DNA from 4 places in the Pseudomonas sp. G7(2022) genome. Region 3 is predicted to be linked to each of the others. Evidence: predicted binding sites of a transcription regulator. Region 3 holds the regulator's gene; each other region holds the start of a gene.
The links. Region 3 encodes FliA, which starts transcription of late flagellar genes. Its sites were predicted from a motif close to CTAAAGTTTNNNNNNNNNNNGCCGNTAA; they were not measured.
Positions count from the first base shown of each region.

Region 1: NE357_RS23970 (methyl-accepting chemotaxis protein) is a predicted target of FliA. The motif match lies at 757-784, and genes of this name have one in related genera.
Region 2: NE357_RS22765 (flagellar protein MotY) is a predicted target of FliA. The motif match lies at 1,428-1,455, and genes of this name have one in related genera.
Region 4: NE357_RS21730 (methyl-accepting chemotaxis protein) is a predicted target of FliA. The motif match lies at 905-932, and genes of this name have one in related genera.

Region 1 is NZ_CP109659.1:5,249,400-5,251,600, forward strand. Features, by position in the region: gene NE357_RS23965 (M48 family metallopeptidase) at 1-556, opposite strand, end outside; gene NE357_RS23970 (methyl-accepting chemotaxis protein) at 821-2,201, shown strand, end outside.
Region 2 is NZ_CP109659.1:4,969,595-4,971,795, forward strand. Features, by position in the region: gene NE357_RS22760 (argininosuccinate synthase) at 1-323, opposite strand, end outside; gene NE357_RS22765 (flagellar protein MotY) at 453-1,361, opposite strand; gene pyrC (dihydroorotase) at 1,522-2,201, shown strand, end outside.
Region 3 is NZ_CP109659.1:1,769,211-1,771,411, reverse strand. Features, by position in the region: gene NE357_RS08000 (protein phosphatase CheZ) at 1-456, opposite strand, end outside; gene NE357_RS07995 (chemotaxis response regulator CheY) at 474-845, opposite strand; gene fliA (RNA polymerase sigma factor FliA) at 1,013-1,753, opposite strand; gene fleN (flagellar synthesis regulator FleN) at 1,750-2,201, opposite strand, start outside.
Region 4 is NZ_CP109659.1:4,757,046-4,759,246, reverse strand. Features, by position in the region: gene NE357_RS21735 (transporter) at 1-768, opposite strand, end outside; gene NE357_RS21730 (methyl-accepting chemotaxis protein) at 1,046-2,201, shown strand, end outside.

The DNA.
Region 1 (2,201 bases), 2.9 Mb from region 3:
CGGCCAGCGCCAGGCTGTCCTGACCCAGACCGAGCAACGCGCCGGCGCCCTGCTTGGCCATTTCGATGCCATAGGCCTTGGACATCGCTTCACGACCGTGCTCGCGCAGGGCGTGGGCGATTTCATGGCCCATGACCGCGGCGATTTCATCGTCGGTGAGTTTCAGGCTATCGATCAGCCCGGTGTAGAAAATGATCTTGCCGCCAGGACCGCAGTTGGCGTTGAGCTCGTCACTCTTGATCAGGTTCACTTCCCACTGCCATTGCGCCGCATCCGGACGGAAGTTCGGCGCCTGGGCGATCAAGCGGTTGGCAATCGCCTGAACCCGCTTGGCTTCGTTGCTGGTCTTGTCCAGCACACCTTTGCTGGACGCCTCGCCAACGGTCTTCTGATAGGACTGGGCATACATCTGGTCGACCTCTTGCGAGGACAGCATGCTGAACATGTACTGCTTGCGCTCCACGCCCACGGCACCGCCGCTGGTGGTGTTGACCGACTGACAACCGGCCAGCAACAGCGCCGCGCTCAGTGCACTTACAACCAATGTCTTGTTCATTCAAAAGCTCCCTGAAAACCTGCCGCGTATCCTAGGCGGGTAATTGTATCGACGCCAGATACAACGGACGTGTTGCACCTGTTTTCAGAAGACGCCCGCCAGTCCTGCAGGAAAAAATTCACATTCTTCGGCAAGCCTGCTGCAGCAGCGTCGCACACTGATCCATTTGCGACATCCGGCCCTGATTGCATGCGTTTTGCCTCATGGCGCAACAGTGGCTGCCGATACAGCAGCGGCAGACGTCCTCTCGCGTGCGGAGCTCCCATGAAGTTCAAGTCGATCCAGTTTTCCGTGGCCGCCCTGGCCGGCGCCATCGTGCTCAGCGTAGTCGCTGCGCTGGTGCTGTATGCGCTGTTCTCCGGTGCCCGCACCCAGGAAATGGTCCAGCAACGGACTCAGGCCCAGTTCGAGCAAGTCATCGAACAGCGCCTGACCTCGCTGGCGCAGACCCAGGTCAGCCAGATCCAGCGCGAACTGGAAGCGCCGCTGCTGATTGCTGGCGGACTGGTGCGCGTCAACGCCCTGCTCGGCACACCGGGCACCGACGGCCAGCCACGCCTGAACGTCAGCCGCGAGCAACTGATCAGCCTGATCAAGGAAAACGTCGAGAAGAATCCGAAGATTCTCGGCACCTACATCGGCTGGGAAAAGAACGCACTGGACCACAATGACGCGGCCTACGTCGGCACTCAGGTTGTCGGGATCGATCCCGCCAACGGGCGCTTCCTGCCGTGGTGGTTTCGCAACGACGACGGCACCTTGGGCCTGGACAAACTGGTGGACGTTGACGACCAGAAAGTCCTGTCCACCGGCGTGCGCGCCAGCGAGTACTACCTGTGCTCGAAAGAAACCAGGAAATCCTGTGTGATCGATCCGGCCCCCTACAAGGTCGGCGACAAGATCGTCATGCTCGCCTCCTTCATTGAACCGATCATGCTCAACGGCACCTTCCAGGGCATCGTCGGCGCCGACCTGTCGGTGAACTTCATCCAGGAAATGCTGCTGGGCGCAAACCAGAAGCTCTACAGCGGCGCCGGGCAAATGGCCCTGATCGGCAGCAACGGCCGGATCGTCGCCTACACCCAGGACCCGAGCAAATTCGGCGAGAAGGTCAGCGACATTCTCGACGCCCAACAGATTGCCAACATGGCCAATCTCAAGCGCGGCGAAGTGACTTACACCATCAATAAAGAGCAAGGCCGGATCGAGTTGTACCTGCCGTTCGGCATCGGTCAGACCGACGCGCGCTGGACACTGATGCTGCAACTGCCACTGAACGCGGTGATGGCCGATCTGCAAAAGCTGCAAGGCGACCTCGACGCCCAGCGCAAATCCGACACTTTCGGCATGGCCATGGTCGGCCTGATCATTGCCGGCCTCGGCCTGCTGGTGATCTGGCTGGTGGGCCACGGCATCGCCCGTCCGCTGAAGCAAATGGTGACCATGCTCGATGACATCGCTCAGGGCGAAGGTGACCTGACCCGTCGTTTGACCAGTGATCGCAAAGACGAACTCGGTTCAATCGCCAAAGGCTTCAACACCTTCCTCGCCAAATTGCAGGGGATGATCACGCAGGTGGTAGCGTCGGTACAGAGCGTCAGCGATTCCTCGGAGCACACCGCGGACATCGCGATCCGGACCAATA
Region 2 (2,201 bases), 3.1 Mb from region 3:
TTGGCGATTTCGATCAGACGTTTGGCGATCAGCGGACGCGCGATGGAAGTACCCAACAGGTACTCGCCTTCGTAAACGGTGTTGGCACGGAACATCGGGAACACGAAGTCACGCACGAATTCTTCGCGCAGGTCGTCGATGTAGATTTCTTTGACGCCCATGGCCTGAGCCTTGGCGCGAGCCGGCTCGACCTCTTCGCCCTGACCCAGGTCAGCGGTGAAGGTCACGACTTCACAGTTATAAGTATCCTGCAGCCACTTGAGGATCACCGAAGTGTCCAGGCCGCCGGAATACGCCAGAACGACCTTGTTTACGTCCGCCATGCCATCACTCCACGGGGTTCTACGGAAAGCCGAGGAGTCTACCGCTCAAACGCGATAATTTACAGAGGCGCGACAGCTTAAGACGACAAAGCGACAGAATCTGTCGAGAGCGCGACGATGACCGGCAGGTCAGGAAGTCGCCGCTGCGTTGGCCGGCGTACTGGCTTGAGGCGCTGGAGCAGTGACCGGGGCCACCCGGGCCAACTTCACGCTGACCCGACGGTTCTTCGCCCGGTTGGCGGCATTGGTGTTGGGGACCAGTGGGTATTGCTCACCGTGGAAACGCACAGTGATCTGCGATTCGGCGATGCCGTTGGCCTTGAAGAAATCGACCACCGCCAGCGCGCGACGGCGCGACAACTCACGATTGGTCAGACGATTGCCGCTGTTGTCGGAGTAGCCATCGAGCTCAATGTGATTGACCGTAGGATCGGCCTTCATGAACTCGAGCATCACTTGCAGTCTGGCTTTCGCGGCAGCGTCCAGATCGGTGCCCTCGCCCGGAAAGCCGACCTGCGAGTTTTTGACCTGATCGAAATTCTGCGGGAGCAGTTTCGCCACACAGGTCTGATAGTCGTTGAACGCCTTGCTGAACTTGACCGGCAGCAGACGCACTTCGGAGACCCGTCCATCCCCGGAGGCACGTCGCACCACCGGGCTGCGACCTTCCAGCAAACCACTGATCAACCCGCCGGCCTGCGACTGCGAACTGTTGAACAGCACGTTGCCGGTGCCAATCCTGACGCTGCCCAGATTGATGTCATTGCGTCCCGGCTGCCAAGGCGCTGCCGCCGCCAGCAAGGTTGCCGAACCGCCGCCCAGCATCGCGTTGTAGGCGTTCAGGCGAAAAATCGCCTGCTCGCCGGCCTTGCGCACGAACTGGCCCGAGCCGAAGTCGGTGATCGGCTGCGTCAGGCGGCATTCGAACTTGTCGCCTTCGACCGTCCACTCAATGTTCTCCAGACGGGTCTGGTAGGTCAGTGCCATCGCGGGAAGACTGGCAAACACACTGAGCAAGACTAAATAACGCTGGCGCACGGGAGGCTCCATTGGCTTCTACAACAAAAAAGACCGATACATACGTGTTTACGGCATACCTATGGGATATCGGACGCTCGTCGCAAAACTTGATAGCGAGTGCCTGCAAGAGTCTTTTCCGGTAGCATTCGCCTCAGTTTGACCCGCCTGGAATCCCCTCATGTCCGACCGCCTGACCCTGCTGCGTCCCGACGACTGGCACATTCATCTTCGTGATGGTGCCGTGTTGACCAATACCGTTGCAGATGTTGCGCGCACCTTTGGTCGCGCCATCATCATGCCCAACCTGGTACCTCCGGTGCGCAACGCCGCTGAAGCCGACGGCTATCGCCAGCGGATTCTCGCTGCCCGCCCGGCCGGCAGTCGTTTCGAGCCGTTGATGGTGCTGTACCTCACCGACCGTACCCAGCCCGAAGAAATTCGTGAAGCCAAGGCCAGCGGTTTTGTCCACGCGGCCAAGTTGTACCCGGCCGGCGCCACCACCAACTCCGATTCCGGGGTCACCAGCATCGACAAGATCTTCCCGGCGCTGGAAGCCATGGCCGAAGTCGGCATGCCGCTGTTGATCCACGGTGAAGTCACCCGTGGCGACGTCGATGTGTTCGACCGCGAGAAAATCTTCATCGACGAGCACATGCGTCGTGTGGTCGAGCGTTTCCCGACGCTCAAGGTCGTGTTCGAACACATCACCACCGGTGATGCCGTGCAGTTCGTCAACGAGGCTTCGGCCAACGTCGGCGCGACCATCACCGCGCATCATCTGCTGTACAACCGCAACCACATGCTGGTGGGCGGGATTCGGCCGCACTTCTATTGCCTGCCGATCCTCAAGCGCAACAC
Region 3 (2,201 bases):
CAGAAAACCGTCGACCCGGCGCGCCAGTTCGCGGAACTCTTCAGCCCCGACCTCACGACGCATGAAGCGGCCCCAGTCAGCACTCAACGCCTGGGCTTCGTCAGCCAGACCATTGACCACAGGGGTCGCGCTTTCCACCAGATCCATGGTGCGGTTGGCCGCGGCTTCGGTCAGCTTGACCACATAGCCCAGACGCTCGGTCGCATCAGTGATCTGCGACACTTCCTCGGCCTGCGGCATGTGCGGATCGATCTGGAAGTTGACGATCGCACTGTGCAGTTCACGCGTGAGCTTGCCCACTTCCTGGTACAGGCCACGGTCACGGGTCTGATTGAGCTCATGGATCAGTTGCACAGCGTCGCCGAACCTGCCCTTTTCAAGGCTTTCGACCAGTTCGACCGCGTGTTTTTTCAGGGTCGACTCAAAGTCGCCCTGTGAAGATTCTTTATGCTCCATAGCTCCCCCGCGCGTCATCAGCCGATGCGTTCGAAAATCTTCTCGATTTTTTCTTTCAGCGCCTGAGCCGTGAAAGGTTTGACCACGTAGCCGTTAACGCCGGCCTGGGCCGCTTCGATGATCTGCTCGCGCTTGGCTTCAGCGGTCACCATCAGCACTGGCAGGTGCTTGAGTTTTTCGTCGGCGCGCACGTGACGCAGCAGGTCGATACCGGTCATGCCGGGCATGTTCCAGTCGGTCACCAGAAAGTCGATGCTGCCGCTGTTGAGCACCGGAATGGCGGTGGTGCCATCGTCGGCTTCAACGGTGTTGGTGAACCCGAGGTCACGCAACAGGTTCTTGATGATCCGCCGCATCGTTGAGAAGTCATCAACGATGAGGATTTTCATGTCTTTGTTCAATTCGACCTCCAAGCAGTCTTAAACGCGCCCAGCACCTGGACGCGCCATTTCAATCAATCCGGCAAAGCACTCGACGACTGTCTGGAGCACAACAGAGCAAGACCGGTGCCGTTCACCACCGCACCAGCCTCGTTCGCAGTGTCCCCACACTGCCTTCAGCGCGCTCGCCACTCTCCCAAACGCCCCCGCAAACGGGCCGCGCACTGGCTGTGTAACTGGCTGACCCGCGATTCACTGACGCCAAGGACTTCACCGATTTCCTTGAGGTTCAGTTCTTCGTCGTAGTACAGCGCCAACACCAGTCGCTCACGCTCCGGCAAATTGGCAATCGCGTCCGCCAGCGCCGCCTGGAAGCGCTCGTCTTCCAGGTCACGCGACGGCTCAAGATGAGCACTGGCGCCATCCTCGTGCAGCCCTTCATGTTCGCCGTCCTGCAACAGGTCGTCGAAACTGAACAGTCGGCTGCCCAGGGTGTCATTCAAAATCCCGTAGTAATCGTCGAGACTCAATTGGAGTTCGGCCGCAACCTCGTGATCTTTAGCGTCACGTCCGGTTTTAGCTTCAATCGAGCGAATCGCATCGCTGACCATTCGGGTGTTGCGGTGAACCGAGCGCGGTGCCCAGTCCCCCTTGCGCACTTCATCGAGCATCGCGCCACGGATCCGGATGCCCGCGTACGTTTCGAAACTGGCGCCCTTGCTGGCGTCGTATTTGGTCGAGACTTCGAGCAGGCCGATCATCCCGGCCTGAATCAGGTCCTCGACCTGCACACTGGCCGGCAATCGCGCCAGCAAGTGGTAGGCAATGCGTTTGACCAGCGGCGCGTAACGCTCGATCAGCTCGTACTGCGCGTCACGCGCCGACTTCTTGTAAAGATTCATACCGCTGGCGGTCATAGCACAGGTCCTGCCGTTTGCTGCACGAGGCGCTCGACGAAAAATTCGAGGTGGCCGCGCGGGTTGGCGGGCAGCGGCCAGGTATCGACCTTTTGCGCGATCGCCTTGAATGCCAGTGCGCACTTGGAACGCGGGAAGGCTTCATAGACCGCACGCTGCTTCTGCACCGCCTTGCGCACGCTCTCGTCGTAAGGCACCGCACCGACGTATTGTAAGGCGACGTCGAGGAAGCGATCCGTGACCTTGGTCAACTTGGCAAACAGATTGCGACCTTCCTGCGGGCTCTGGGCCATGTTGGCCAGGACGCGGAAGCGGTTCATGCCGTAATCGCGGTTGAGCAGCTTGATCAGCGCGTAGGCGTCGGTGATCGAGGTCGGCTCGTCGCAGACCACCAGCAACACTTCCTGGGCTGCGCGAACAAAACTGACTACCGAGTCACCAATACCCG
Region 4 (2,201 bases), 3.0 Mb from region 3:
GAGGGCCGTGAGGTCGTTAATGATCAGCGCGAACTCCTCGGTGGACTTGCGCAACTCCTTCACGTCTTCCTTCTGCAACCACGGTGGCGGGCGGTTGAGCAGGCGCAGCAGCGAGCCCGGCTCCAGCGCCAGCAGCCGTTGCAGGCGCACCAGCACCCGTCGGTTGGCGCCGAGTTCGGCGCGGTTGGTCGACAACCGCGAGGAGAGCAATTCGTCCTCGACCTGATCGACGCTCATGCTGGTCTTGCGCACGATCTGGGTCAGCACTTCACCCTGGTCGCGCAGCAGGTGCACGAGCAATTCCGACGGCGAACGAAAACACTCGCCGGCCTTCACCGATGAACGCAGCTTGTCCACCGAGTGCAACGGTTGCAGGCGCGCACTGACGATCAGTTTGCTGCGCACACAGACCCACAGCGTCGACACGTCCGACGACACCATGCTGCTGAGGTTGAACACCACGTCGTTGACCACCGCCAGCAGTGCTGAATCGACATGCTCGATGCGGGTCGAGCGCGAGCCTTCGTGCAGCGCTTCGAAAAACTCCTCGGGCAATTGCAGATGACTTTTCATCCAGCGCTCGCACGCGGCGTGGGCCAGGTTCAGGTGCAGCCAGAGGAATTCGTCGCTGTCGCTGTCGTCCTGCAGACAGCGCAGGGCGGTCGCCGAATCCACTTCGCGCCCGCGCTCGCCGGGACGAAAACGGAAGCCGTAAAGCAGGCCAAACAGATCAGGATCGCGATGGCTGATATCCAGGCTGTGGTTCATGAAGTCTCGCTGCAAGGAAGGCGTCTGTTGCGGGATTTGCAGATTCACCTGAGCCGCATCATCGCAACCGTGCATGACGTTTCTGTGACTGCGAAATGACGTAAAAAATCAATGCCTTACCGGCGGTCGGAATTTTCTCAAGAAGCGCTCTGGCACGCCGATCACGCATGCGTTAGGTTGCGCGCCTTCGGCCATGAGCCAAGGTCCGCCGACACGGATGTCCGGCAACAATTCACGTCTTACCGGACGTGCCTCATCCCTGTCCCGAGTACCTGCGATGCTGCAAAAATCCCTGAGAGCGCAAATTCTCGTCCTGCTGAGCGGCAGCCTGCTGGCGATGCTGTTGATCGCGCTGGCCTGCTTTCATTTCCTGTCCAACGGCGTGCAAAACTACAGCCAGTTGATCGCCGGTCCCTTGCACACCTCGCAACTGATCGACGAAGCCAACCTGCAATTCAAGGTGCAGGTGCAGGAATGGAAAAACGTCTTGCTGCGCGGCAAACAACCGGCGGACCTGGCCAAGTACTGGGGCCAGTTCGAAGATCGTCAGCGCGACGTGCAGAACATCCTCGGTGAACTGGCCAATCAGAAAGGCCTCGAGCCTGCGCTGAAAACCCGCATCGAGCGTCTGCGTGAAGAACACCGTGTGCTCGGTGCCGCGTACCAGAAAGGTCGCGATGCCTACGTCGCCGCCGGTGCCGATCCGACGGCGGGCGATGCTGCTGTCAAAGGCGTCGACCGAGCTGCCAGCGAGCAGATGAGCGAGCTGGTGGCCGACTTGCGCAAGCAGGGCATAGAGCAATCGGCGCAGATCAGCGCCAGTGCCGATCGCACCGTATGGCTGGGGCTGCTGGTGATGCTCGCGTCAGGCTTGCTGATCGGTTTGTTGAGCCTGTGGCTGGTCAACCGCAATCTGGTTGAACCGATCCGCAAGCTCATCGACTACGTCACCCAACTGAGCAAAGGGCGTCTGGTCGAGCGTGTGGCAAGCGACCGTCAGGACGAGTTGGGCAATCTCGCCGCTGCGGCCAACACCCTGCGCGATTTCCTCGCCGAAACCTTCAACCATCTGCAGCGCAGCGCCAAGGATCTGGACAGCGCCAGCGGCGAGTTGAACGCCATCGCCACCGTGATGGCCGGCGGCACCAATGAGCAGTTCAACCGCACCGATCAGGTGGCCACGGCGATGAACGAAATGTCCGCCACTGCCCAGGAAGTCGCCCGTCATGCGGCCGACGCGGCGCGCGCCGCCGACGATGCCGACCAGTCCGCGCAACAGGGCGAGAAGGTCATGCAGAGCACCATCCACAGCATCACCCAGATGCGCGGCGAAATCGCCAACACCGCCACGGTGATCCGTCGTCTGGAAGCCGACAGCGGCCGCATCGGCAAGGTGCTGGAAGTGATTCGCGGCATCGCCGAACAGACCAATC